2 regions of the Paraburkholderia phenazinium genome follow, and region 2 is predicted to be linked to the other one. Evidence: predicted binding sites of a transcription regulator. Region 2 holds the regulator's gene; the other holds the start of a gene.

Region 1 (14,834 bases), on a different contig from region 2:
CCGCTGGTGGGTGGCGTCATTACGCAATGGCTCGGCTGGCGCTGGATCTTTCTGCTGAATCTGCCGGTCTGCACGGTGTTGATTGTGTGCGCGTGGCGTGCGATCCAGGACTCACGCAACCCCGAAGCCGGACCTATCGATGTAGCGGGCAGCCTGTTGTTTGGCGTCGGACTGGCGGTGGCTATCTGGGCGTTGATCGCGGCACCGTCGGCGGGTTGGACGAGCGGCTCGACCGGCGTGAAACTATCGGCGGCGGCGCTGCTGTTTGTGGCCTTCGTTCAACTGCAGCGCGTGCGTCGACATGCGATGGTGGACCTTGCGCTGTTCCGTCAGCCGCGCTTCGTGGCCGCGGTTCTCGCCATGTTTGGCTATGCGGCATGCGCGCAGGTCATGATGACCTTTCTGCCGCTTTATCTGCAGAACGCCTTTGGGCTACCGGCCATCGCGGCGGGCGTGGGCATGCTGCCGTTTGCGCTTGCCATGGTGGTGGGGCCGTATGTCGGCGCGGTGTTGTCCCGGCGTCTCTCGGCTATGGCGATGCTCAGCACGGGCTTGCTTTTGATCGGCGCGGGCAATCTTCTGACTGCTCTGGTTGCAGGCGAGGCGCGTTATGGCCTGGTGGCGATCGGAATGGTGGTGACGGGCCTCGGCGCGGGCGTTCTTAACGGCGACACGCAAAAGGCCATCATGGCGTGCGTTCCGCCGAACCGTACCGGCATGGCATCAGGTATCAGTACGACCACGCGCTTTACCGCCATCGTGACGTCGGTCGGCGTGCTCGGTGCAGTGCTGGCTGCGCGCACCCAGTCCGCGTTTTATGCGCGGCCTGAGTTGACTCCCGCGCTCCGAAGCGCACTCGACGCGGGCTTTCTGTCGCGTGTATTGGCCGGTGATGCGGCTGGGGCGAGCGCACACCTGCCGCCGGCGATGAGCGCGCCGCTCGCGGCTGCTGCTCATGCCAGCTTTGCCAGCGGTTTTGCATCATCGCTCTATCTTGCTGCTGCGGTTGCGGCGGGGATCGCGCTGGCGGTGTACTTGCTGGCGGGTCGAGCAAGCCGCGCGGCGGCGGGTCGGGTTCGAGGCCATAACGTCCAGGCTGGCAGCTAGCCGCTCGTCTCACCCAGGGCAATGACCCAGACCCGGAGCCGGAGACGGCGGCGGTTTGAATGGCACAATATGACACGAACGCAGCGGTTCGTTCGCGCGTGACATTGAGACAGGCCGGCCATAAGGAGAAGGTCGATGGCACCATCCGCTTTGCTACGGGAACAATACCAACGATGAGTCATCCCAATACCAACAGCGAGTTGATCGGGCGCTTCTATCAAGCTTTCCAGAAGCAGGACGCCGAAGCGATGGGCGCATGCTACGCCGATGACGTGGTCTTCAGCGACCCCGTGTTCGGCGAGTTACGCGGCGAGCAGGCGCGCGATATGTGGCGCATGCTGGTCGCGCGGGCCCAGGATTTTTCCCTGACGTTCGACGCCGTCACCGCAGATGAGCGTACCGGTCGTGCGCACTGGGTGGCGCGTTATCTTTTCAGTCAGACTGGCCGCGAGGTGGAGAACCGGATTCAGGCGCAATTCGTGTTTAGGGACGGGCGCATCGTCGAGCATCGCGACAGCTTCGATCTTTGGCGGTGGTCGCGGCAGGCATTGGGACTCAAGGGCGCCTTGCTCGGCTGGACGCCCTTCGTGCAAGGGGCAATACGGGCGCAGGCGAAGAAAGGCCTCGATGCTTATCGGAGCAAGCGCGGCTGAGTCCGGGCACGACGTTGACCCTGATCCGAATGGCCTGTCCACCTGGCCTACTTGCGTGAGATTGGCGGGTTGATGCAGTATCTCGTTGAGAGCGAGCGTTGCGTGTGAGCGGAAATTCGCCGCCTACCCGCGCGCCGAATAAACCCGAACAAACAATACCAAGGGACGAGTACTTATGCCTGTCGTGGATGCGGCCTGGGAAGATTGGCTGGCCACCAATGCGAAGCGTGGCTGTACCGTGGATTCCATGGTCGCAGCCATGATGGGGGCGGGTTTCGATCAGTTCTCCGCTAGCAGCGCGGTGCAGCGCGCGGTGAGCTCCGCAAATATTGGCGGTGTGGTCACCGCAACGGCTAATGCCGCGGGCGCCGTGGGCGTGGCAAGCGGATCGAACGGAACAAACGGCCCGAGTGCCTTCGGCTGCGCTGATCAGGCAAGAACACCGGGCGGCATCGTGGCAACCGCAGGCACCGAGGCGAGCCTCGTCAAAGCGGTACAAGGCACGTACCAGTACGATGCATTACCCGTGGCAAGCGGCAATCTGATCCGCGCGTACGATCGCGATGTGAAGGTGGTGATGCGTTGCGAGCGGCCACAAGTGGTCGTCTTTGCCGACGTGCTTTCGCCTGAAGAGTGCACCGAGATGATGGAGCGTTCGCGGCATCGTCTCAAACGCTCGACTACGGTCAATCCGGACACCGGGCAAGAAGACGTGATCCGCAATCGCACCAGCGAGGGTATCTGGTTTCAACGCGGCGAGGACGCGCTCATCGAGCGTCTCGACCAGCGGATTTCCAGCGTGATGAACTGGCCGGTGGAGAACGGCGAGGGACTGCAGATTCTGCATTACAACACCAGCGGCGAATACCGTCCGCATTTCGACTATTTTCCGCCCGATCAACCGGGCAGCGCGGTGCATACCGCACGCGGCGGCCAGCGTGTGGCGACGCTAATCGTTTATCTCAACGACGTGCCGGATGGTGGCGAGACCATTTTCCCTGAGGCAGGTTTATCGGTTACCGGCAGGCAGGGTGGGGCGGTGTACTTCCGTTATCTGAACGGCTTGCGGCAACTCGATCCGCTGACCTTGCATGGCGGCGCGCCCGTGTTGGGCGGCGACAAATGGATCATGACGAAGTGGATGCGGGAGCGCGAGTACGCTTAGGGGACTCGCTTTCCCGCTTTCCCGTCCCCCGTTGCTTTACCCCGCCTGCAGCGCCTTGCTGCGCTCGTCGTCCGCCACTTCGCGCAGCACTGCATCGAAGAAATGCGCTTGCGCATCAGCATCCGAACGGGCATACGCACGATTGATGCCGCTGATTACGGCGCGGATCGAAGCGGTAATCAGATTCGCATCGATGCCCACGCCGAACGCGCTGCCCACTACCTGCGCACCGGCCATTTCGGCAATCGCGATTGCCTTCGCGTCCGCGCCCTGAGTAAGCGCACGTTCTTCGTAGTGCTGGATCCGCACAGGGGTGCGCAGCGCATGCATCAACGCGTCGAGCGGGCCGTTGCCTTCGCCTGCCAGCACGGTGCGCTTACCGGCTATCTCCACCGTCAGCTTGATGCGCTCGCGCCCGCCGTCTTCTGACAGCGCATGGCCGATGTAACGCAGCGGCGTTTCACCGCGCACGTATTCATCCTGGAACACTTCCCAGATCTGCTGTGCGGTGACTTCCTGACCGCTATCGTCGGTGAGTTGCTGGACGGCCGAGCTGAAGTCGACCTGCAGTCGCCGCGGCAGCACAACGCCATGTGTCTGTTCGAGCAGGTAAGCAATACCGCCTTTACCGGACTGGCTGTTGACCCGGATGATCGAATCGTAAGTGCGGCCCAGATCGCGCGGGTCGATCGGCAGATAAGGCATTTCCCACAGCGCGTCATCCTTCTGCACGGCGAAGCCTTTCTTGATCGCATCCTGGTGCGATCCCGAGAAGGCGGTGAACACCAGATCGCCGACATACGGGTGACGCGGATGCACCGGCAATTGCGTGCATTCCTCGGCGGTGCGCGCGACTTCGTTGATGTGCGAGAAATCGAGTCCCGGGTCGACGCCCTGGGTGTAAAGATTGATCGCCAGCGTCACGAGGTCGACGTTGCCGGTGCGCTCACCATTACCGAAGAGACAACCTTCGACGCGGTCGGCACCGGCCATGACGGCCAGTTCAGCCGCGGCGACTGCGGTGCCGCGATCGTTGTGCGGGTGAACCGAAAGCAGCAGCGAGTCGCGCCGCGCCAGGTTGCGGTGCATCCACTCGATCTGGTCCGCGTAGAAATTCGGCGTGCCGACTTCCACCGTGGCCGGCAGGTTGACGATGGCTTTGCGCTCGGGCGTCGGCTGCCAGACATCGAACACGGCATCGCACACTTCCTTGGCGAAATCGAGTTCGGTGGCGGTGAAGGTCTCCGGGCTGTACTGCAGCGTGAAAGCCGTCTCCGGGGTGGCATCCACGAGACGCTTCATGGTGCGTGCCGCGTTCACGGCCAGTTGCTTGACACCGTTACGGTCGAGCCCGAATACGATCTTGCGGAATTCCGGCGCGGTGGCGTTATACAGATGCACGATCGCACGCGGCACGCCGCGCAGAGATTCGAAGGTGCGCTCGATCAGGTCGTCGCGCGCCTGGGTCAACACTTCGATCGTGACGTCATCCGGAATGTGGCCGCCCTCGATCAGTTCGCGTACGAAATTGAAGTCGGTTTCGGACGCCGATGGAAACGCCACTTCGATTTCCTTGAAGCCAATCTGCACCAGCGTCTTGAACATGCGCATCTTGCGTTGCGCGTTCATCGGCTCGAACAGCGCCTGATTGCCGTCGCGCAGGTCGGTGCTCATCCAGATCGGCGGGCGCGTGATGGTGCGCGACGGCCAGGTGCGATCCGGCAAGTTGACGGGGGTGAACGGGCGGTACTTGGTAGCAGGATTTTTCAGCATGATGGGCTCGTGGGTTCGAAAAACGGGAGACGCAAAGGAACGGGACGAAGCACGGCCGCCGGTTGGGCAACCGGGGCAAGGTCAGCAAAACTTGGGAATTAACTGCGCTTCAGATGCGTTAGATGCGGGAAGCGCGTAGCAGCAGACCTAGCCCGGTAGAGCGGGCTAGTAGTAGGAGGGATAGCAGGGTCTGTGCGGCGAACATGGGCGTAATAGGATCACAAACGGCAGGGCCAGTCAAGCGGCGTTTGCTCGTGTGCCTGCTTGCGAGGCATCGGCGCTTGCCCCTGTCGCTGTCATTGGCCGGCAGTGTTGCCGAGCGGCCGGGCGGCCAGGTCCTTCAGCGCCGACCAGCAGTTGTTGTAACCCATGCGCAGGATCATCAGGCCGATCACACCGGCCGCGACGTGATCGAGCATCGGCAGGCCGGCCATGCTGCCGAGAATGCCCATCATGGCAACCAGCGCCGATACCGCGTCGAGTCTGGCGTGCCAGGCACTGGCAAGCAGAACGCCAGAATGTGTTCGTTGAGCCACCGACCGCATATAGCGGAACAGCGCTTCCTTGGCGAACATGACGAAGACCGCGACCACCAGCGCGCTCGCACGCACGCTGGTGCTAACAGTGAGAATCGTGGCGGGTCCGATGCTATGCCACAGCATCTCGCCGGCGGTGCCGATCAGCAGCACGCCGATGACTAGCGTCGCGAGCGATGCATGGAAGCCGCCGTCGCTGTTGGGAGCACGCCGGCCGGAGGCCGCAGCCGCGCCGAGAAACAGCACGGCGATGACGACGCCGTCGGCGGCGAGATCGCTGAGCGTATGGATACCGTCAGCCACCAGGCCGTCGGAATGCGCGAACAGGCCAATGACAATCTGCATGGCCATCAGCACGGCGTTCAACACCGCACTCATATAAGCGGCCTTGAAGGAACTGCCGCGTGACTGTCGGGGACGCTCTGACGGCGATGTCATTGGGAGGACGGTTTCGAGTGATTTCGAGTAGTGCAAGCAAACTAACCGTCCAACGTTGCGGGGATGTGACAGGTGGGGCGCGGTGGCAGGCTTCTGCCTGGCTTACGTCCACGCCATTGATCACGCTCAGGAAGCGTCCTGGCGCCGCGAGCCTCCGCCGACGCTCTGCCCCGCGTTGTGTTCCAGCTGCCAGTAACCCCACACCGATGCGAGCGTCACCAATCCGGCGCAGAGAAAGGCGATGCGGAAGTCATCGAGCGTAAAAACATGCCCTGAGGTCTCGCCGTTGAACACGGCGGCACCGCGCAACGCCACCGCGCCGAAGGCAATGCCCAGGCCGATGGTCATTTGCGCCGCCGCGCTCCACAGCGTGCTGGCCGCGCTCATCTGCGGCTGGGCGACGTCTGCGTAGGCGAGGGTGGCGAGCGTCGTGAACTGCATCGAGCGCGCCACGCCATATCCGAATATCACGATCAGCACCCAGGCGAGCGGCGCCTGTGGCGTCAGCAGGCCGCAGGCGATAATGAAGACGCCGGCTGCGGCGACGTCGACGATCGACACCATCCGGAAGCCATAGCGCTGCAGGATGCGCGTGGTCAACGCCTTCATACCCAGGTTGCCGAGCGCGCTCGCCAGCAGCAATAGCCCCGACTTGAACGCGGACAGACCGAAGCCGATCTGGAACAGCAGCGGCATCAGATACGGCACAGCGCCGATGCCGATACGTGTGAACGAACCGGTTATCACCGTCACCGAGAAAGTGGGAATCCTGAGCGTCGAGACGTCGATCAGCGGATGCGGATGGCGCTGTGCATGCCGGAATGCCACGAACCCGATCACCAGACCCGCTGCCACGAGGGCGCCTGCTATCCACGGATTTTCGCCGGGCTGGCTGGCGAGTTCGGCGCCGTACAGGATCGAAGTAAGGGTGGCGCCGCTCAGCAGCAGGCCGACGAGATCGAGCGGGCGGCGCTCGCTGCCTTTCAGGTTGGGCACCAGTGCGACCACTGCCGCCATCACCGCGATGCCGAACGGCACGTTCAGCAGAAAGATCCAGCGCCAGTTCGCGTAGGTGGTGATGAAGCCGCCGATCGGCGGCCCGACCACCGGCGCGACGATCGCCGGCCACGTAATGGTCGAGATGGCCTGCATCAGGCGGCTTTTCTCGGTGCTGCGCACCACGATCAGCCGGCCGACCGGGACCATCATCGCGCCGCCCATCCCTTGCAACAGACGCGCGGCGGTGAATTCCGTCACGTTTTGCGACATCCCGCACAACACCGACGCGACCGTAAACACGCCGATCGCGCTAAAGAAGACCGTGCGCGAGCCGCACCGATCGGCAACCCAGCCGCTTACCGGGATGAAAATCGCCAGCGCCAGCATGTAGGCCGTCATGCCGAGGCTGAGGCTGTTCGGACCCACGCCGAACGAACGCGCCATCTGCGGCAGGGCGGTGGCGATCACCGTGGTGTCCAGATACTCCATGAAGAAGGTCGCCGCGACGATATAGGGCAACCAGCCGATGAAGCCGGGGCGTTTCTGGGTGTCGGTCATCGCGGTCCGTTTGCGAGGAAAAAGTGGAAAAGTAGAAGTATTGCCGAAGACGGCCAAAGCCGGCATCCGGGGCCGGGATTTCTCCTGGAAGGAGAAATAGTCAAATCCAATGATGACGATTTAAACAATCAACTTTTTCTATTAAGTGGATCCAGACATACTGTCATCACTTTCTCAACCACGTACCAAAAGAGGACGCATCAGATGCCGATCATCAACAGCCAGATCAAACCTTTCAAGGCAACCGCTTACCACAATGGCGACTTCCAGACCGTTACCGACGAAACCCTGAAGGGCAAGTGGTCGGTCGTCGTGTTCTACCCGGCTGACTTCACGTTTGTTTGCCCGACCGAACTGGGCGACCTGGCCGATCGTTATGCCGAATTCCAGAAGCTCGGCGTCGAGATCTACAGCGTGTCGACCGATACGCACTTTACCCACAAGGCATGGCACGACACGTCGGACACGATCCAGAAGATCAAGTATCCGATGATCGCCGATCCGACACTGGCCATCTCGCGCAACTTCGACGTGCTGATCGAAGAAGAAGGCCTGGCGCTGCGCGGCACCTTCGTGATCAACCCGGAAGGCGAGATCAAGCTGTGCGAAATCCACGACAACGGCATTGGCCGTGATGCCGGCGAGCTGCTGCGCAAGGTGCAGGCTGCGCAATACATTGCAGCGCATCCGGGTGAAGTGTGCCCCGCCAAGTGGACGCCGGGCGCTGAAACGCTGACCCCGTCGCTCGACCTGGTCGGCAAGATCTAAGCGCTCCCGCTTGGCTCAGCCTCATCGCAGTACACGCCACTCGCTGGCGTTTCTCCGTGCGGACCGTATCACGCGCAATGCAGCTTCATGTGCATACGGCCCGCACGGCTCCTCGCCACGCAATGTGGGTGGCGCCCGGAGCCCAACCCTCGTCACGGAATTCGAATAGCCATGCTGGATGCCAATCTCAAGACTCAGTTGAAATCGTACCTGGAAAAGGTCAGCCGGCCGATCGAGATCGTGGCCTCGCTCGACGACAGCGCCAAATCGCAGGAACTGCTCGCACTGCTGAACGACATCGCGACGCTGTCGGCGCGCGTCAGCGTGATCGAGCGACGCGGCGACGCGGAGCGCAAGCCTTCGTTCTCGATCGGCGAGCCGGGTAAGGACACGGGCATCCGCTTTGCCGGCATCCCGATGGGACATGAATTTACGTCGCTGGTGCTGGCGCTGCTGCAGGTGGGCGGCCACCCGGTCAAGCTCGACGACGCGGTGATCGAACAGATCCGCGAACTCGACGGCGACTATCAGTTTGAAACGTATTTTTCGCTGACCTGCCAGAACTGCCCGGAAGTCGTGCAGGCGCTGAACGTGATGGCGCTGATCAACCCGCGCATCCGCCACGTGGCGATTGACGGCGGGGTGTTCCCGAACGAAGTGGAAGCACGCCAGATCATGGCCGTGCCGACGATGTTCCTGAACGGCGAAGTGTTCGGCCAGGGTCGTAGCGGCGTAAAGGAAATTCTCGCCAAACTCGATACCGGCGCAGGTGCGCGTGCGGCCAAGGAACTGGCGAAGAAGCCGGTGTTCGATGTGCTGATCGTCGGTGGCGGCCCCGCGGGCGCTGCGGCGGCGATTTACTCGGCACGCAAGGGCATCAAGACGGGCGTGGTTGCGGAACGCTTCGGCGGCCAGGTGCTCGACACGCTCGCGATTGAAAATTTCGTCTCCGTTCAGGAGACCGAAGGACCGAAGTTTGCCACGGCGCTCGAACAGCACGTGAAGAGCTATGAAGTGGACATCATGGACGTGCAGCGTGCTGAAGCACTGGTTCCGGGCCGCATCAACGAAGTGCGTCTGGCGAGCGGCGCGGTGCTGAAGGCGAAGACGATCGTGCTCGCCACCGGTGCGCGCTGGCGCGAAATCAACGTGCCGGGCGAGCGCGAATATCGCAATCATGGCGTGGCTTACTGCCCGCACTGCGATGGCCCGCTGTTCAAGGGCAAGCGCGTCGCGGTGATCGGCGGCGGCAACTCGGGCGTGGAAGCGGCAATCGATCTGGCCGGCCTCGTGCGCGAAGTCACGCTGATCGAATTCGGCGCGCAACTGCGGGCTGATGAAGTGCTGCAACGCAAGCTGCGCAGCCTCGCTAACGTGACGATCGTGACGCAGGCGCAGACCACCGAGATCACCGGCGACGGCAAGAAGGTCAACGGGCTCGTCTACAAGGATCTGCGCTCGGGTGAAGCGAAGCAGGTCGAGCTGGAAGGCGTGTTCGTACAGATCGGTCTCGTGCCGAACACCGAATGGTTGAAGGGCACAGTCGAACTGTCGAAGCATGGCGAGATCGTCGTCGATGCGCGCGGCGCGACGTCGGTGCCGGGCGTGTTCGCGGCTGGCGACGTGACGACGGTGCCGTTCAAACAGATCGTCATCGCCGTGGGCGAGGGCGCGAAAGCATCGCTCTCCGCCTTCGATCACCTGATTCGCAATAGCGCGGATGACGAAGCGGAAGTCGAGGACGCTGCGGCGCTTGCGGAGGCCTAAGTTTTCTTCGTGAGCGGCAGGCGGTCCTGATTGGACTGACGAAAGCCAGCTGCCAGTTGTTGCCTTGCAATGAAGCCCGCCTTTGTGCGGGCTTCATTGTTTTCGGTTCCCGCATCGAAGCCGGTGGCGCTTGAGCTCCTTCGGGGCATCTATACACCCGTTTCATTCACACGATTGACGCAGGCCCTCACGGGCGCGGCCCGCGCTGCTTTGTTTGGAGCTCGCCGCCTGGATTCAATTCTTGGCGAAGTGGCTCGTCTCACCATATAAATCTGTGAATCGGAGCAGACCTTTCGCGGCAGCCAACCGTGCGCATTTCAACGCGTCCGAGTGGGCTTAAGGACGAAGGGCAACATAAAAGGAGACAGAGATGGCCTCTTCGCAAACGGCGCCCGCGCGTTGGGTCGACGGCAAGCGCTACCTTTGGCTGCTCGGTGCGCTGACCATCACGTTGCCGCTGCACGCGGCCACTCTTGCGCTGCTCACGGGCTGGCATATCTTCTGGTGGTTTGGTCCGATCTTTGTGTTCGGCATTATCCCGGTGCTCGACTACGCGATCGGCGACGACCCCAGCAATCCGCCTGAGGAAGTGGCGCCCGTGCTCGAGCGCGAGCGCTATTACCGGCGCATCGTCTACCTCGCGACCTTCATCGAATACGTCTCGTTCTTCGGCGCAGTGTGGATCGTCGGAACCCATGTGCTCGCCTGGTACGACTACCTGGGGTTTGCGCTCTCGCTCGGTTCGGCGACCGGCGCATCGATCAATACTGCTCACGAACTCGGTCACAAGACCGACCACTTCGAGCGCTGGCTGGCGAAGGTCACGCTGGCGCCAGTCGCCTATGGACACTTCTTCGTCGAACACAACCGCGGCCATCACGTGCGGGTGGCGACGCCGCCCGATCCCGCCAGCGCACGCTATGGCGAGTCCTTCTGGGCGTTCCTGCCGCGCACGGTGTTCGGCAGCATCGCATCGGCGTGGCGGCTCGAAAAAGAGCGGCTCACGCGCAGCGATCATTCGCCGTGGAGCTGGCGCAACGAGGTATTGCATGCATGGGCGATGACCGTGGTGCTATGGGGTGCGATGATTGTTCTATTCGGCAAGGTCGTGATTCCGTTCCTGCTGATCCAGGCAATATACGGCGCCTCGCTGCTCGAAGTGGTCAATTATCTCGAGCACTATGGATTAGGCCGCAAGCAGTTGCCGAACGGCAAATACGAACGCTGCCGCCCTGAGCATTCATGGAACAGCAATCGCGTCGTCACCAACCTGTTTCTTTACCAATTGCAACGCCATGCGGATCATCACGCCAATCCGACGCGCTCGTTTCAGGCACTGCGTCACTTCGAAGGTGCGCCGCAATTACCGTCCGGTTACGCGACGATGATCATGGTGGCTTATGTGCCGCCGCTGTGGTTCCGCGTGATGAATCCGCGTGTGGTCGCGCATTATCGCGGCAATATGGAGCACTCCAATATCAAGCCCGCAATACGCGAACGCGTGCTGGCAGAATTTTCCGGAGCGGTTACGAGTTGATGTTTGATTCGCCATTCGCGAACATCAAACGTTTGCGCCATAAAGGCCATATTTACCGATAAAAAAAAGAGACCAAAGCCGCACAAGGCCTGGACGCGATCGATAAATTTATCGCTTAAGAAATTCGCTGCGCTGCCGAAAACAGAGCTATTAACCGGGTGGAACATTTCCCCGTGCGGCGGGGAATCCGGGTTCAAGCAAACCAGGGATGCGCCGTTACCTGCACTCGGCGCAGGTCAATCAGGTTTGCACCAATCAAGAACATAGAATCTCTCCGGAGAGGCGCAGCCACGCGCGCCTGCTCCGGTGCGGATTATCGAGAGGGGCACCGCTACGCTGAACGAACTGGTCCGGCGTGGAAGTGCAGCAGTTTAAATCCGCGTTTGAAACGGAGAGGCCATGTTTGTTGCGATCGGATGGGTATTGGTGTTGGGGTCGGTGATCGGTAGTTTTATCGGCGTAGGAGGACATCTTCCTGCCCTGGTTCAACCATTCGAACTCCTGTGTATTTTCGGTGCGGCGATAGGGGCGTTTGTCGTCAGCAATCCGGTCACGACGCTGAGAAAGACGCTCAAGAGTTTGCCTACCTGCTTCAAGGGCGGCGGTTATACGAAAGAGAAATATCTCGAACTGATCGCGCTGCTGTTTGAACTGCTCCAGAAGGCACGCAAGGAAGGCATGATGTCCCTCGAGGCGGATGTCGAGGCGCCCGAACAAAGTGCGCTGTTCCAGAAGTATTCGCATGTTCTGCAGGACCATCATCTGCTCGACTTTATCGTCGACTATCTGCGCATGATGTCGAGCGGCAACGTGAACGCGCTCGAAATGCAGGACCTGATGGACGAGGAACTGGAGACGCATCACGCGGAGGCCTCCGTCGCGGCCAATGCGATCCAGAAGATGGCCGATGGGCTGCCGGCGTTCGGGATTGTCGCCGCGGTGATGGGCGTGGTGCATACGATGGGCTCGGTGGGAGCCGCACCCGCGGTGCTTGGCGAGATGATCGCCGGTGCGCTGGTGGGCACTTTCCTTGGCATTCTGCTCGCGTACGGATTCATCGGGCCGCTCGCCGACCTGCTCAACGCGAAGGGTCGCGCCGCCGCCAAACCGTTTCAGTGCGTCAAGGCCGTGCTGCTCGCCTCGATGAGCGGCTACGCGCCGCCCGTTGCGGTGGAGTTCGGCCGCAAGGTGCTGTTTACCGCGGACCGGCCGAGCTTCAAGGAGCTCGAAGACGCGGTGCGCGCCACCAAAATGCCGAAGGCGGCCTGACCAGGATGAGGGAGACGAGTCATGGCTGAGAACCGGTCGGGCGGTAGCGCGGGGGAAGCGTCGGCGCCCATCGTGGTGCGGCGTCTGCGCAAGGGTGCGGCACACGAGGCCCATCATGGTGGTGCATGGAAGATCGCCTATGCCGACTTCGTGACGGCCATGATGGCGTTTTTTCTGCTGATGTGGCTGCTGGGCTCGACCTCGCAGTACGACAAAGAGGGCATCGAGGATTACTTCAACACGCCGCTTTCCACCTTGCTGGGCGGCAAGGAAGGCACCGGTGCGGCGCGGCCGAGCGTGGTGCAAGGCGGCGGACGCGACGCCTCGGACAGCCGGCCGGGCGTGGCGCACAAGAGTCAGGTCCAGCCCGCCCCGCCTACGGTCAGCCCGCCCGCCATGCAGATGGATGCGCAGCGGCTTGCGCAGCTCAAGGCGAAAATCGGTGCGTTGATCGAGCAGACGCCATCGTTGCGCGCCTACAAGGAGCAGATTCGTCTGTCGATCACCGACGAAGGTTTGCGTATCGAGATCGTCGATTCGCTGAAGCGGCCGATGTTCGCCTCGGGTAGTTCGAAACTGGAGGACTACGCGCTGACGATCCTGCAGCAGATCGGCGCGTCGCTCAACGATGTGGACAATCGCGTGTCGATTGCCGGCCATACAGACGCCGTGCCTTACTCGGGCGGCACCGCCGGCTATTCGAACTGGGAGCTTTCCAGCGACCGCGCCAACGCCGCAAGGCGCGCGCTGGTGGCAGGGGGCTTAAGGGAGGACAAACTGTTGCAGGTGCGCGGACTGGCTGACGTGTTGCCGTTGGACAGAAACGTCGCCGACGAACCGACCAACCGCCGCATCAGCATTCTCGTGTTGAACAACGCTGCGGTGCAGGCGTTTTTCCGCGACGGTGGCCGCACCACGGTCGACGAAGCAGCGGCCGCGAGCGGGGTGTTGCCCGCAGCGCTGACAAAGGAACAAACCGGCAAGATCAGCGCGCCGTAATGCGTCTAAAACCCAGGGCGGCGATGCGAGATCGCCACCCTGGCTGTTTATGCTTCGTGTGCTGCCGACGCTTCCTGCTGCTGCGCAAACTCATCCGCCTGAGCGGCGCAAACCGCCTCTGCGAAGCGCTGCAACGAAAGCAGCGATCCACTCACGCTGTGATAGGTTTCACGGCCAATCCGAGCATCGAGCAGAATCTGCAAACCCGCTGCTCTGGCAATTTTCATGATATCCACGGCCGATCCTTTATCAAGCGGCGTGCAGACTGCATCCCCGTATCGATCAACTCTTCCCGTCAGGCGGCGGCATATTGACACGATCAGGCCCACGTACTGGACGTAGCTTCATGGAAGCCACAGAGCCATCGTAGTTCAGTCAAATATGCCGCCATGACGGGAACAGCAGGTAATAACGGATGCAATTCGTGCGTTCGCCGCGCGGCGCTCAGGACCAGAGTTCCGACATCTCGATGTTACGCAGATCGAACACCAGTACTTCGGCGTCGTGACCCTGTGAGAACGTCAGAACCTGTTCATTGCGGACCCGTGCACCGTCGCCTTCACCGAGCGTCTGACCGTTCACGTCGACGCTGCCGCGCGCCACGTGGACATACGCATACCGGTCAGCCGCCAGTTCCAGCCGGGCGCTCTCGTCGCCGTCGAACAGTCCGGCATAAACGCGCGTGTCCTGCTGCACCACCAGTGACTCCTTCGCGCCATCCGGCGAGATCACGAGGCGCAGCGCCCCGCGCTTTTCCGCTTCGCCGAAACGGCTCTGCTGATAACGCGGCGGCGTGCCCTTGAGCGCCGGTGCAATCCAGATCTGCAGGAAGTGCACAGAGTCGTTACGCGAGTGGTTGTACTCGCTATGGGCGACGCCCGTGCCCGCGCTCATCAACTGGATGTCGCCGGGAACGATCACCGAGCCGGTACCCATCGTGTCCTTGTGTTCCAGCGCACCCTCCAGCACGTACGAGAAGATTTCCATGTCGCGGTGCGGATGCGTGCCGAAGCCTTTCGACGGCGCGACGCGGTCGTCGTTGATCACCAGCAGATCCGAAAAGCCGTTCTGCTTCGGGTCGTGATAGTTGGCAAAGGAAAACGTATGACGCGAACTAAGCCAGCCGTGCTCCGCGCGGCCGCGTTGATTGGCGTGTCTGATGTCGAGCATGTTCTTTCTCCTTGATGTGCGATCCGGCGAGGGTTGTCGTCCGTGATCCATGTAGAGCAGTTTACGTCAATCAATGTGCTTATAATCGTGACGTA
Region 2 (14,834 bases):
GCAGCAAAGCCGCGCCGCGCGCGGCAGCTCAACCTGTGGCAGCCGCACCGAAGGCGGCCGCAGCGTCAGGCCATGCGCCGGCAGCGGCAGCCAGACACGACGCGAAGCACGATACAAAGCACGACGCGAAGCAGGACATCAAGCACGACGCACCGCGCGCGAGCGCACCGGCACGTACCGAACCCGCTCTCCGGCCGAAGACCTCGGCCAGCGCCGCGGCGCCCGCAGCACGGCCGGCCGCAACAGGCGCATCCGCGGCAGGCCCGGATGCAGATTGGGAAACGTTCTAAGGGAAGATGGTTAGTTATGCAGGCTTTCGGCTCCTCGCCGCAGTACGGGCGATTCATTGAAGCACGCTCGCAAGGCGTGGTTCGAGCCGTCGGTCAGGAAACATTCGCGGGCAGGCGCGACCCCGCGATGCACATCACTCGCCCCGCAGGGAATTCCCCTGAGGCCGCGAGCGACGCTTCGTATCGCAGGCAGGAACTTTGATAATGGTAACGCGCGCACAGCTTCGTCCCGACAAGGTCGAACCGGCAAAAGCCGCTGACCCGGGACGTGATTTCGAATTCACCTCGGCGGATTTCGCTCGCATTCGCGAACTGATCCACCGCGGCGCCGGCATTTCGCTGTCGGACCATAAGCGCGACATGGCGTATAGCCGGCTCGCGCGTCGTTTGCGTGCGCGCGGTCTCGACAGCTTCCGCGAATACCTCGATCTGCTCGAGTCGGAGAACGATCCGGCCGAGTGGGAGGCGTTCACCAATGCGTTGACCACCAACCTGACCGCGTTCTTTCGCGAGGCGCACCATTTCCCGATCCTCGCTGAATTCGTCGCACGCCGTCAGGGACCCGTGTCGGTGTGGTGCTCGGCGGCTTCGACCGGTGAAGAGCCGTATTCGATCGCGATGACGCTAATCGAAGCGCTCGGCGACAGCGCCGCGCGCCAGGCCACGGTGCTCGCCACGGACATCGACACCCAGGTGCTCGCCAAGGGTGAAGCAGGCATGTACCAGTTCGATCAGGTCAAGCACCTCTCGCAGGAACGGCTCAAGCGTTTCTTCCTGAAGGGCACCGGCGCGCACGCGGGCATGGTGAAAGTGCGCCCGGAAGTGCGCGCGATGATCCGTTTCCAGCAGCTGAACCTGACCGACCGCGACTACGGTTTGCGCTCGCAGTTCGATGCGATCTTCTGCCGCAACGTGATGATCTACTTCGACAAGCCGACCCAGTCGCAGGTGCTGTCGCGCTTCGAGCCGCTGATGAAGGGCGGTGGCCTGCTGTTCGCCGGTCACTCGGAGAACTTCACCTACGTGACCCAGGCATTCCGCCTGCGTGGCCAGACTGTTTACGAACTGACCCGCGACGGCGGCGCAGCGCGCGCCGGCCAACGCAGCCAGACCCAACCGGCTCACTCGTCGACTAGCGGGGTGACTGTATGAGTAGCGCCCTGCCGATCGCCACCAATCTGTACTTCGACAATCACTTCCAGCGCCCCGGCGTGAAGTTGTTGCCGAACGAGTTCTATACGACCCACGACGACATGGTGCTTGTTACCGTGCTCGGCTCGTGCGTGGCCGCCTGCATCCGCGACCACACGGCGGGCATCGGCGGCATGAATCACTTCATGCTGCCGGACGACGGCGCTGACGTCGGCCAGGCCGCCTCGGATTCGATGCGTTACGGCGCCTATGCGATGGAAGTGCTCATCAACGAGCTCATCAAGGCGGGCGGCCGGCGCGAACGTTTCGAAGCCAAGGTATTCGGCGGCGCCGCGGTGCTGGCCGGCATGACGACGATGAACATCGGCGATCGCAATTCGGAATTCGTGCGCCGTTATCTGGCGCTCGAAAAAATCCGCATCACCGCCGAGGATCTGCAAGGCGGCCATCCGCGCAAGGTCGCCTTCATGCCGCGCACCGGCCAGGTGATGGTGAAAAAACTGCGCCTGCAGCAGGAAGCCGGGGTGGCCGAGCGCGAACAGGCGCTTGCCCGGCAGACCTCCGAGCAGCGCGCCGAGCGTCTCGCAAAGGCCCGCGAACGCGTCGAACTGTTTGCCGCGCCGGCTGGCGGCCGGCCAAAGATCGAACTGTTTGGTGCAAGGGCCGCTGCTGGTTCAGGGACGGGCGCCCCGGCTGCGAAGCCGCGCATCGAGCTATTTGGCGCGAGCCCGCGTCCGAATAATTCAAACAACGCCAGAACTGCCGAGGAGGCGTGAGAGCTGTGCAAAAGATCAAGGTATTGTGCGTCGACGATTCGGCGCTGATCCGTAGCCTGATGACCGAAATCATCAATGGCCAGCCGGACATGACCGTCGTCGCAACCGCGCCCGACCCGCTGGTCGCGCGCGAACTCATCAAGCAGCACAACCCGGACGTGTTGACGCTCGACGTTGAAATGCCGCGCATGGACGGTCTCGACTTCCTCGAGAAGCTGATGCGTCTGCGGCCGATGCCAGTGGTGATGGTGTCGTCGCTGACCGAGCGCGGCAACGAAATCACGCTGCGCGCGCTGGAACTGGGCGCGGTCGATTTCGTGACCAAGCCGAAGGTCGGGATCCGCGACGGCATGCTCGACTACTCGGAGAAGCTCGCCGACAAGGTCCGAGCCGCTGCGCGCGCCCGCGTGCGCCAGGCCGCTCCGGTGCATCACGCCGGCACGGCGGCCGGCCACGCGGCGGGTGCCCAGGCTGCGACGCCGGCGCCGAACTTCAACAACCCGCTGCTGAGTACGGAAAAGCTGATCATCGTCGGCGCCTCGACGGGTGGCACCGAAGCGATCCGCGAAGTGCTCGTGCCGCTGCCGCCAGACGCCCCCGCGGTGCTGATCGCACAGCATATGCCGCCAGGGTTTACAAAATCTTTTGCTCAACGCCTTAATGGCTTGTGCAGAATTACCGTTAAAGAGGCAGAGCACGGCGAACGTGTGCTGCCGGGACACGCGTATATTGCCCCCGGTCACGCTCACCTGTTGCTAGCACGTAGCGGCGCGAACTATATTGCACACCTCTCCGACGACCCGCCGGTAAATCGGCACCGTCCGTCTGTCGACGTGTTGTTCCGCTCCGCTGCGCAGCACGCCGGCAAGAATGCGGTGGGCGTGATTCTCACGGGAATGGGCCGCGACGGTGCGGCTGGACTGCTGGAGATGAAAAAAGCAGGCGCGTATACGCTTGCGCAGGACGAAGCGAGTTGCATTGTGTTCGGCATGCCGCGCGAGGCGATCGCACTCGGCGCTGCCGACGAAATCACCTCGCTGCCCGAGATGAGCCGGCGCGTCATGGCGCGTCTTTCGTCAATGGGTGAACGCGTCCAGCGGGTATGATGCGCGCCGGGTCAGAACGCAGGCGTCTTGCATGGGACCTGAGTCAGCGCTGAAACGCGGACTCCAGTCGACACACTCGCTGCACCATCTGGGTTTAGGGAAAGGGAATTGAAATGGATAAGGGAATGAAGATTCTGGTCGTAGATGACTTTCCGACGATGCGCCGGATCGTCCGCAATCTGTTGAAGGAGCTGGGCTATTCGAACGTCGACGAGGCGGAAGATGGCCAGGCGGGTCTCGCGCGTCTGCGTAGCGGCAAGTACGACTTCGTGATCTCCGACTGGAACATGCCGAACCTCGACGGTCTGGCCATGCTCAAGGAGATCCGCGCGGATGCCAGCCTCACGCATTTGCCGGTGCTGATGGTGACGGCCGAGTCGAAGAAGGAAAACATCATCGCGGCGGCGCAGGCCGGCGCGAGCGGTTATGTGGTCAAGCCGTTCACAGCGGTAACCCTCGACGAGAAGCTCAACAAGATTCTCGAGAAGATGGCGAAAGCCGGGAGCTGACGTGAACCAGCCGACCAACGCGGCAGCCGTCGAAGCGCAAGACGGCGGCGACCTTGCAAGCGATCGCATCCTTGCCCGCATCGGGCAACTGACGCGCACACTGCGCGACTCGATGCGCGAGCTCGGCATCGACAAGCACGTCGAGCGCGCCGCCGAAGCGGTGCCCGACGCGCGCGACCGTCTGAAGTACATTGCCAACATGACCGAGCAGGCAGCCGAAAAGGTGCTGAGCTCGATCGAGGTCGCCAAGCCGTTGCAGGAGCAGTTGCAGCAGGACGCAGCGGTGCTCGACGCGCGTTGGGAGCAATGGTATGCGGCGCCGATCGAACGCGAGGAAGTGCGCGCGTTGATGAACGACACGCGGACCTTTCTGCGTGGCGTGCCCGAGGTGACGACGGCCACCAACCAGCAGCTGCTCGAGATCATGCTGGCGCAGGACTTCCAGGATCTGACCGGCCAGGTCATCAAGAAGATCACCGAGGTCGTGTATCTGATCGAGCAGCAACTGCTCGGCGTGCTGATCGAGAACATCGCGCTTGAACGGCGCGAGCAGTTCGCAGCAACGGCAGCGGCGCTGGCGGCCGAACCCTCGTCGACCGGCAGCCCGGAGAACCTGCTGAACGGGCCGCAGATCAACCCGGAAGGCAAGGCCGACGTGATGCAGGATCAAGGCGAAGTCGACGATCTGCTGGCGAGCCTTGGCTTCTGACACGGCTTTCGAACAGCTTTCCACATCTGAACCGCGCCGGCTCCCGGCGGTCGAACATGGCACGCGCCCCGCTCCACAGCGTTCGGCGCCGCCGTGTACCGTCCCGCACTCCGGGCGCAGGTTTCTTGCCGGCTAGCCATCGCGCATAGCGGATACCCCGGCCAGGCACCCTGGAGGAAACCTTCCTGCGGAGCAGTGGCCCGGTACCGTATGATCTTGGATAAATGCGAGCGCACGTGCGATGCACGGGCCGTATCGCAGTTGACCGGGAGGAGTGTGGCTATGCTGAGTCGTGTACGCCGCGCCGTCGTCATGACAGCGCTCGGATTGTCCTGCGTGGTGCCCGCCGTTCAGTCCGCTCATGCGGCGCTGGGCGGGAGTCCGATGACGCCGCCCGCCGGCGCGTCCGTCAGTTCCCAGACCGTTTCCCCTGTCGCCGTTCTACACGCCGCATCCGGCGCCGCCTCCGCAGCCAGCAGCAGTTCTTCATACACCGTACGTCAGACGACCTACGGCAGCGGCACAGTCGTGCGCGAGTATCTCGCCGCGGACGGCACCGTCTTCGGCCTCGGCTGGAACGGGCCGCAAATGCCTGATCTGAACAATCTGCTCGGTACTTATTTCCCGCAATACCTGGCCGGTGTCGAGGCCGTGCGCGCGGTGCGCGGCGGCCACGGTCCGGTCGCGGTCGAGCAGAGCGGCCTGGTGGTCCATTCCGGTGGCCATATGGGCGCATTCTCGGGTGATGCATGGCTGCCGCAGGCGCTGCCTGCCGGCGTCAGCGGTTCCGACATCCACTGACAGTGACGGACGGGAGACGAGACATGCAATTTGCAGCAAAGCTCAGAGGGTGGGCGCAGGTCGCGGTGACGGTCGCGTTGGTGTCGCTGGTTGCCGCGTGTGGCGGAGGCGGTGGCAGCAACAACAGTTCCAGTTCGTCGAGTGCGAATAACGGCTCGTTGCCGGCCAGCCCGACCGCACAGCCGGTTGCGGCGACTGCGGCCAACACCGCCGCGATCACGGTGAGCACGGGCGTGGCGAACGTCATCAACATTCCGACGGTGAGCGTCACGGTTTGCGTGCCCGGGACGAGTACCTGCCAGACCATTCCAAATGTGCAGGTGGATACCGGTTCGTATGGGCTGCGGATCGCCAGCGGCGTGTTGAGCGTTGCGCTGCCTGACGCTGCTATCCCCAGCGGTGCGTCCGGCACGCTGGCTGAATGCACGAATTTCGCGGATGGCTTTTCGTGGGGCTCGGTACGCACGGCAACCGTAACAATTGGCGGCGAGACCACGACCGCCGGCATTCCGGTCCAGGTGCTGGGTGACCTGAACAACAGTGTGCCGACAGGCTGTGCCAACGGCTCCGAAGAGAACACTCCCAGCGCGCTTGGCGCCAATGGCATTCTTGGCATTGGCAACGCACCTTACGATTGCGGCGCGACCTGCGCGAGTTCGACGACCTTTGCCCAGTTCAGCAACTATTACGCGTGTACGACCTCAAGCTCGAGCTGCACGACCGCTCAGGTGCCGAATGCCAACCAGGTGACGAACCCGGTCACGAAATTCCCCACCGACAACAACGGCGTGATTGTCGAGATGGCGCCCGTTTCGAACAACGGAGCTGGATCAGCCACCGGTACGCTGGTGTTCGGCATCGGCACGCAGTCGAACAACGCGCTCGCGGCGGCGAAGACCTTCACGACCGATGCCTTCGGTGACCTTAACAACAGCACGTTCAACGGCAGCACGCTGTCGGCCTTCTTCGATTCCGGCTCGAACGCTTACTTCTTCACCGACAGCACCCTGGCGTTGTGCGGCAGCAATTTCAGCGGCTTCTATTGCCCTTCGACGGCGCAGACGCGCACGGTCACCGTGGTTGGCCTGAACGGCGTCTCCGCTGCGGCTAACGTCGGGATCCTGAGCGCGTCGACGTTGTTCAGCAACGGCAACAACTACGCCTTCAACGATCTCGCTGGCCAGATCGGCACCTCGGGTAGCTTCGACATCGGCCTGCCGTTCTTCTACGGCCGTTATATGTACTTCGGCATCGACCAGACCGCGAGCGGCGGCCAGGCACCTTACGTCGGCTACTGATCCAGGGTCCACGGCGCCCCGTTCCGCCCGTTCCACGCCTCCCGGCCCCGGAACGGGCGGCCCTCGGCGGCAGCGCCCCCCGGCTCCTCGCCCGGCCCCTCCCCCTCCCGCCCGTAGCGGCCCCCCGCGCCGCTCCATCTCCCGAAATACCCCCGTTTCCCCGTCCTTATCCGCCGATCATGGCTTGAGTTCTGCAGGAATAATCGCTCTCACTGGAATTGGGCATGGTGCCTCGACCGTCTGGAGAGCTGCGTGGCAGGGGAAAGCGACCTCGAAAAAACAGAAGACGCCACCCCCCGGCGCCTGGAGAAGGCACGGGAGGAAGGGCAGATCGTTCGTTCGCGGGAACTGGTCTCGTTTGCCTTGCTGTCGGCCGGTTTCTATGGCGTCTGGGCGTTGTCGGGGAGCATCGGCGATCATCTCGGATCGATGCTGCGCGGCGCGCTCATGTTCAACCACGACAGCGTCTTCGAAACCCGGCGCATGCTGATCGGCGCAAGTGTCGACGGCATGCAGGCGCTCCGTGCGCTGGTGCCGATCCTCGCCCTGACCGGCGGCGCCGCGCTGCTCTCGCCGCTCGCGCTGGGCGGCTGGCACGTCTCCTCAGGAGCGCTCCAACCCAAATTCAGCCGGCTCGATCCGATGGCCGGCCTTGGCCGGATCTTTTCGATCAACGGGCCGATCCAGCTCGGCATGTCGCTCGCCAAGACCATCGTCGTGGGCGGGGTCGGAGGCGTCTCGGTCTGGAACCGCCGCGAGGAGATCCTCGCGCTCGCGACCCAGCCGCTCACCGTGGCGCTCGCCAATGCGGCTCACCTGATCGCCGTGTGCTGCGGCATGACGGTCGCCGGCATGTTCCTCGTGGCAGCGCTCGATGTCCCGTATCAGATCTGGAATTACCACAAGAAACTCCGGATGACGAAGGAAGAAGTGAAGCGCGAACACCGCGAAAACGAAGGCGATCCGCAACTCAAGGCCCGCATCCGGGCGCAGCAGCGCGCAGCCGCGCGGCGCCGGATGATGTCCAAGATACCGACGGCTGACGTGGTGGTAACCAACCCGACGCACTTCGCGGTCGCGCTGCAGTACAGCGACGGCGAGATGCGCGCGCCGCGCGTCGTCGCCAAAGGGGTGAACCTCGTCGCCGCGCGGATTCGCCAGCTTGCTGTGGAGAACAACGTGCCGCTGCTCGAAGCCCCGCCACTGGCGCGGGCGCTGTATCACAACGTCGATCTCGACCGCGAAATTCCGGGCCAGTTGTATGGCGCGGTCGCGGAAGTGCTCGCATGGGTCTATCAATTGCGCCGCTTCAAGACCGAAGGCGGCGTGGTGCCGGTTGCCCCGACCGAACTCGAAGTTCCCGCCGATCTGGACCAGGGTCCGGTATCCGACGAAGAGGCGGATCAGGAAGCCGCCGAAGCGCTTAACGAAGACGACAAGGCATCTGGAGCCTCCGCATGAACGCACGCGCCGGTTTCCTGTCCCGACGGCCGGACTCGCTGAGCAACACCAACCTGCGGGCACTCGCAGGGCCGGTGCTGATCTGCATGATCCTCGGCATGATGATCCTGCCGTTGCCGCCGTTCCTGCTGGATCTGCTGTTCACCTTCAACATCGCGCTGTCCGTGATGGTGTTGCTGGTGAGCATGTACACGATGAAGCCGCTCGACTTTGCCGCATTCCCGAGCGTGCTGCTGTTCTCGACGCTGCTGCGCCTCTCGCTGAACGTGGCCTCCACCCGGGTCGTGCTGCTCGAAGGCCACACCGGCCCGGCTGCCGCTGGACAGGTGATCGAGTCGTTTGGCCAGTTCCTGGTCGGCGGCAACTTCGCGGTCGGGATCGTGGTGTTCATCATCCTGATGGTGATCAACTTCATGGTGATCACCAAGGGTGCGGGCCGGATCGCCGAAGTGTCCGCGCGCTTCACACTCGACGCGATGCCCGGCAAGCAGATGGCGATCGACGCCGACCTGAACGCCGGCATCATCAACGAAGACGCGGCGCGCCGCCGCCGCCTCGAAGTCGCGCAGGAAGCCGAGTTCTACGGCTCGATGGACGGCGCCAGCAAGTTCGTGCGAGGCGATGCGATCGCCGGCCTGCTGATCATGGTGATCAACATCATCGGCGGGCTGATCGTCGGCGTGGTCCAGCACAACATGGACTTCGCCGCCGCCGCCAAGAACTACACGCTGCTGACCATCGGTGACGGCCTCGTCGCGCAGATCCCGTCGCTGGTGATCTCGACCGCCGCCGGCGTGATCGTGTCGCGCGTGGCCACCAACGAAGACATCGGCACGCAGCTGACGGGGCAGCTGTTTACGAACCCGCGCGTGCTGATCATCACGGGCTGCATTCTGGTGCTGATGGGCTTGATCCCGGGCATGCCGCACTTCGCCTTCCTGCTGCTGGGCGGTGGTTTGATCCAGCTTGGCCGGATGATGAAGAAGCGTGCGACGGAAGCGAAGAGCACCGCGGCCCTCGCCACAGTGGCGCCGGCTGCGCTGACTCCGACCGAAAACACCGAAGCAAGCTGGGACGACGTGACGATGATCGACACGCTCGGTCTCGAAGTCGGCTACCGGTTGATTCCGCTCGTCGACAAGAATTCGGACGGCGAACTGCTCAAGCGGATCAAGAGCATCCGCAAGAAGTTCGCGCAGGAAATCGGCTTCCTGCCGCCGGTGATCCACATCCGCGACAACCTGGAACTGCGCCCCAATGGTTACCGGATTGCGCTGAAGGGCGTCGAGGTCGGCGTCGGCGAGGCCTATCCGGGCCAGTGGCTGGCCATCAATCCGGGGCAGGTGAGCGCGGCGCTGCCGGGCACGCCGACTCAGGATCCTGCGTTCGGCCTGCCGGCCATCTGGATCGACACCAATCTGCGCGAGCAGGCCCAGGTGTACGGCTATACCGTGGTGGATTCGAGCACCGTGGTCGCGACGCACCTGAATCACCTGGTGGTCACGCACGCCTCCGAGCTGCTCGGCCGCCGCGAAATCCAGGCGCTGATCGAGCGCATGCAGAAGGACACGCCGTCGCTGGTCGACGATCTGATTCCGAAGGCGCTTTCGCTCACCACGCTGCAGAAGGTGCTGCAGAACCTGCTGGAAGAAGGTGTGCCAATCCGCGACCTGCGCACGATCCTAGAAGCGCTGTCCGAGCACACGCCGAAGGTTACCGACGCGCACGAGCTGACGGCAGCCGTGCGTCTGGCGCTGGGCCGCGCGATCACGCAACAGTGGTTCCCCGGCACCGGCGACATGCAGGTGATGGGCCTCGATTCGAACCTCGAACGCGTGCTCTCGCAGGCGCTTTCGACTGGGGCAAACCCTGGTCTCGAACCGGGTCTCGCGCACACGCTGATGACCGAGACGCAACAGGCCATGACGCGCCAGCAGAACCTCGGGCTCGCGCCGGTGCTGCTGGTGCAGCACGCGTTGCGGCCGATGCTGGCGCGCTTCCTGCGCCGCAACCTGCCGCAGCTGAAGGTGCTGTCGTATGCGGAGGTGCCCGACACCCGCAACGTCAAGGTGGTGAATCTGATAGGCGGGAAAGGCTAACCCGCTCACGCTTCAGACCGGCGCTTCAGGCGCCGGTTTTCATTTGGGGACCCTTGCAGCGCGGCCCCGGCGTACTACCCATCACGCGAATTGCCTGCTTTTCCCTGTCTTTATCAAGCGATGGTCTCTCGACATCTTTCGCAATAATCGATCTCAATGGAAAGCGGTATGTCGCCGGTCCGTCAACCTCATCGGGGGTCCAGCTTGAACATTCGTAAATTTGTCGGTGCTACCAGTCGTGACGCGCTACGCCTCGTTCGTGAGGCGTTGGGCCCCGACGCGGTCGTGCTGTCGAACCGCACGATCGAAGACGGCACCGTCGAGATCGTGGCGCTCGCCGATAGCGAGCTCGCGGCAATCGCTCCGAAGGCGCGTAACGGCGCGAATAACGGCAGCAGCGCAAACAGCGCGGCCCCTGCGATGAGCCCGGCAGCACCGGCACCGCGCAGCACGCCGATGATGCAGTCCAATCCGTACGCGAGCGGCATGCCGGACGTGTTTTCGTCGGTGTTCGGCGCAAGCCCGGAAGCCGGCACGGAGAGCATGTCGGCCAGCAACGCGCCGGCACAAGCCGCTGCACCCGCACAGGCAGCCGTAACGGAAGAGCCGGCCACGGCCTCGCCGTACGCTTCGTCGGCTCAGGCCGCACCGCTCGCGCCGCAGGCTCAAGCCGCTCACGCGGCGCAAAGCGCGCCTTCGATGCAAGCCGCACCGCAGGCGCAGATGCCGCAGATGCCGCGCTCGGGCGACGACATCCGCGCCGACGTGCTGAAAGCCGCCGGCGTCCCGGCGCCGCAGTTTATGCCGTTCTCGCCGGCCACGCCGCGCACGATAGCGGAAACGAATCCCTGGCTGATCGACCACGCCCGCAATATCGCCGGCAAGCAGCAAGGCGCCTACAGCGCACGGCCTTCGTCGATGACACCGGCCGCCGCGATGGCCAAGGGCCTCGGCGCACCGGTCGACATCCAGGTCGGCACGCGTCAGCCGTCGAACCTCGCCGACACGCCCGACTGGGCCCGCGAAGCTGCACAACTCGCCGCGCGCCGCGCTAGCAGGAAGCCGAGCCCGGCCACTCCGGCGGACGACGCACGTGCCGCAGCCGGCACCACCGCCAGCGTCACCGAAGCGATCAAGGCTCGCATGGAGCAGGTCGTCAACGAAACGGTGATGAGCGAGCTCTCCTCGATGCGCGGCATGATGGAGGAACACTTCGCCGGTCTCCTGTGGGCCGACCGCCAGCGTCGCAGCCCGACGCGCGCCTCGCTCACCAAGCACCTGTTCGCCGCCGGTTTCTCCGCGCAACTGGTGCAGATGATGGTCGACAACCTGCCGCCCGAGATCGACAACATGGAAGGCGGGATGGACTGGGTGCGCAACGTGCTCGAGTCGAACCTGCCGATCATGGAAAACGAAGACGCGCTGATGGAGCGCGGCGGCGTGTTCGCCCTGATGGGCCCGACGGGTGTCGGCAAGACCACGACCACGGCCAAGCTTGCCGCGCGTTGCGTGATGCGCTTCGGCGCCAGCAAGGTGGCACTCCTGACGACCGACAGCTACCGGATCGGCGGTCACGAGCAACTGCGCATTTTCGGCAAGATCCTCGGCGTTTCGGTTCACGCGGTGAAGGACGGCGCCGATCTGCAACTGGCGCTCGCCGAGCTGCGCAACAAGCACATCGTGCTGATCGACACGATCGGCATGAGCCAGCGCGACCGCCTCGTCTCCGACCAGATCGCCATGCTGTGCCGCGCCGGACAACCGGTGCAGCGCCTGCTGCTGCTGAACGCAACGTGCCATGGCGACACGCTCAACGAAGTCGTGCAGGCCTATCAGCGCGGGCCGGATCAACAGCCGCTCGCCGGCTGCATCCTCACCAAGCTCGATGAAGCGACCAACCTGGGCGGCGTACTCGACACGGTGATCCGCTACAAGCTGCCGGTGCATTACGTCTCGACCGGGCAGAAGGTGCCCGAGAACCTGTACGTCGCAACCAAGAAATTCCTGATCAAAAGCGCTTTCTGCATTCCGCGCGACAGTTCGCCGTTCGTGCCGCAGGACGACGATATTCCGGCCTTGCTTTCGGCGCTCTCAGCACGCTCGACGGCCGAACTGCACGAGGTCCGCTTTGGATAAGGTCGTCTCGGATCAGGCAGAAGGACTGCGGCGCCTGCTGGCCCGCAGCGGTTCAAGAGTGCTGGCGGTAACGGGCGGTTCGACCAGCGTCGGATGTACCACGACCGTCGTCAATCTGGCGGCGGCACTCGTGGAGCAGGGCAAGGATGTACTCGTGATCGACGAGTGCCTTGGCGATTACTCGGTGGGCGCCATGCTCGGCGGCGTACAGGGGGCGGCCAACTTCGCCGCCGTGGTACGCGGCGAGATATCGCTCGACGCCGCCGTAGCGCGTCATGCACTGGGCTTTTCAGTGCTGAGCGCCTCGCGCAGCAATCGCGAAGGCTACACGGCGGCGCAACTGAGTGTGGTGCTGGACGGTCCCGCGGACATCGTGTTGATCGATGCGCAACTCGACCGGCTCGGCCAGCTCTCTGCGCTGGCGATGCAGGCGCACGACCTGTTGATCGTCACGCGCGTCGCTGCGCAGGCGATTACCGATGCGTATGCCTGCATGAAGCGGCTGCATTACGCGCACGGCATCGGGCAGTTCCGGGTGCTGGTGAACCATGTGCATAGCGTCACCGACGCGCACACCGCTTTTGAAAACCTCGCGGGGGTGGCGGGGCGTTATCTGACTGTGTCGCTGGAAGGCGCGGGCTGTATCGCCGCCGACCCGCGCATGGCCCGGGCGCTCGAACTGTCGCGCTGCGTGGTCGACGCGTTTCCGTCGACCCCTGCTGCGCGGGACTATCGGCACCTCGCCGCCGAATTGCAGTACTGGCCAATGCGGCCAGCGATGTCGTCACGTCACCAATGGGTGGCGCCGGCGGCAGTAACAGCGGCGCAACACGCCGACCAACCGTCTGTGCAGCACGCCTGAAGGGCGGGGCGCGGACAAGGGGAGCACGATGTACAACGCTCAGGGAAAGATTTCCCAAGCCGAGGTTCTGACCAAATACGCACCGCTGGTGCGGCGGCTCGGCTTGCAGCTGGTAGCGAAGATGCCGGCGAGTGTCGATCTCGACGATCTGATTCAGGCCGGCATGATCGGCCTGCTGGATGCTGCGAGTCGCTACAAGGAAGACCAGGGCGCGCAGTTCGAAACGTATGCGAGCCAGCGGATCCGCGGCGCGATGCTCGACGAGTTGCGCAGCAACGACTGGCTGCCGCGCAGCCTGCGCCGCACCTCGCGCGAGGTGGAGACGGCCGTGCATCAGGTCGAACAGACACTCGGCCGTTCGGCGAGCGAGACGGAAATTGCCGGTCACCTCAAGATGCCGCTCGACGAGTATCAGGCGATGCTGCAGGACCTGCATGGCAGCCAGCTGATCTACTACGAAGACTTCGATCGCTCCGCCGACGATGAGCCGTTCCTCGACCGCTACTGCGTCGATCATTCGGACCCGCTCTCGGCACTGCTCGACGAAAGCCTGCGCTCGGCGCTGGTCGAAGCGATCGAGCGTCTGCCGGAACGCGAAAAGCTGTTGATGTCGCTCTACTACGAACGCGGCATGAATCTGCGCGAGATCGGTGCGGTGATGGAAGTTAGCGAATCGCGGGTTTGCCAGCTGCATAGCCAGGCGGTTGCACGGCTGCGCACGCGTCTGCGCGAGATGGCCTGGGCCAAGGCTGAAGCGGAGTAACACCACGGCGGCCGGCGGTTCACCGCCGTTACCCGCCGCTCATGATTCAAGCGCAATGAGCGCCGTCCCGATGTAAAGGGACGGCGCTTTTTTTGTGCTGAGAGGAAAGCAGGAAAAGTGCGGCAAGCGCAGGTGGCGGACAGGCGCCAAACGGCAGGCTGCGCTGAGTTGGTCTGAAAACGGTCAGACCGACTCAGCGAGCATTCAGGACAGACTGGATTGGAGTTCGATGAGCGGGGGAGCGTCCGGAATTACAGGCCGCCGAACCCTGGCACTCGTCCATCCGGCCCATACAGCGAGGGCTTTTTCGGACGCACCTGCAGCACCTCGAGGGCGCGCTGGTTGTATTCCATGCGGGTGCGGATCAGCACACCGTTGGTCTTGTTGGAGCGGCGTGCGCGCTCTACCGATTGCTGCAGCAACGACCACTGCTCGGCGAGCTTCGGGTCGCGCCCGGCGGCTAGCTCGATGCCGTTCCATCCGGCCGGCAGACCCATTTCGGCGAGCTGCGCGTCGCGGATCTTCTCGAGCGAGGCCAGCTTGCCGACCAGTTCGGTTTTCTTTTCGACAACCGGCCGCAACATCTCGGCCGGTTCCACCTGGGTTAGCGCTTTCTGCTCGATAGCCAGAACAGAAGCGAATTCTTCGATGGTCGAGTACTCATCGATCACAGTGGCAAGCAGCGCGTCTTTCATCACAAGTCGCTCTCACGGCGCCCGCACAAAGCGTGCGGGCCGGGTTTCAAGGTGACGCCTCGCGGCGTCCAACCTCAATTGCCGGTCGCCGGGGCTCTCGTTTGCAACAAACTGCGCGTCGTGTCGAGCACGCCGTCAGCAATCTTGCCCGGATCGATCGTCAGCGTGCCGTTCTTG

What was found. The regulator FliA, encoded in region 2, starts transcription of late flagellar genes. The targets are predictions, from matches to a motif close to CTAAAGTTTNNNNNNNNNNNGCCGNTA.
Region 1: the regulator FliA is predicted to act here: its motif matches at 11,494-11,520, upstream of motA (flagellar motor stator protein MotA).

What each region holds. Positions count from the first base shown of each region.
Region 1 covers NZ_FSRM01000002.1:2,969,639-2,984,472, reverse strand. The annotation lists gene BUS06_RS33160 (MFS transporter) at 1-1,107, shown strand, start outside; gene BUS06_RS33155 (nuclear transport factor 2 family protein) at 1,281-1,760, shown strand; gene BUS06_RS33150 (2OG-Fe(II) oxygenase) at 1,936-2,925, shown strand; gene leuA (2-isopropylmalate synthase) at 2,962-4,698, opposite strand; gene BUS06_RS33140 (cation diffusion facilitator family transporter) at 4,995-5,612, opposite strand; gene BUS06_RS33135 (MFS transporter) at 5,799-7,229, opposite strand; gene ahpC (alkyl hydroperoxide reductase subunit C) at 7,434-7,997, shown strand; gene ahpF (alkyl hydroperoxide reductase subunit F) at 8,169-9,764, shown strand; gene BUS06_RS33120 (alkane 1-monooxygenase) at 10,135-11,301, shown strand; gene motA (flagellar motor stator protein MotA) at 11,701-12,570, shown strand; gene motB (flagellar motor protein MotB) at 12,592-13,569, shown strand; gene BUS06_RS33105 (hypothetical protein) at 13,617-13,796, opposite strand; gene BUS06_RS33100 (pirin family protein) at 14,014-14,739, opposite strand.
Region 2 covers NZ_FSRM01000001.1:546,777-561,610, reverse strand. The annotation lists gene BUS06_RS02710 (methyl-accepting chemotaxis protein) at 1-290, shown strand, start outside; gene BUS06_RS02705 (CheR family methyltransferase) at 492-1,442, shown strand; gene cheD (chemoreceptor glutamine deamidase CheD) at 1,439-2,218, shown strand; gene BUS06_RS02695 (protein-glutamate methylesterase/protein-glutamine glutaminase) at 2,224-3,324, shown strand; gene cheY (chemotaxis response regulator CheY) at 3,438-3,833, shown strand; gene cheZ (protein phosphatase CheZ) at 3,835-4,542, shown strand; gene BUS06_RS02680 (DUF2844 domain-containing protein) at 4,825-5,343, shown strand; gene BUS06_RS02675 (DUF3443 family protein) at 5,367-6,641, shown strand; gene flhB (flagellar biosynthesis protein FlhB) at 6,894-8,102, shown strand; gene flhA (flagellar biosynthesis protein FlhA) at 8,099-10,201, shown strand; gene flhF (flagellar biosynthesis GTPase FlhF) at 10,406-12,337, shown strand; gene BUS06_RS02655 (MinD/ParA family ATP-binding protein) at 12,330-13,199, shown strand; gene BUS06_RS02650 (RNA polymerase sigma factor FliA) at 13,228-13,962, shown strand; gene BUS06_RS02645 (flagella synthesis protein FlgN) at 14,214-14,657, opposite strand; gene flgM (flagellar biosynthesis anti-sigma factor FlgM) at 14,732-14,834, opposite strand, start outside.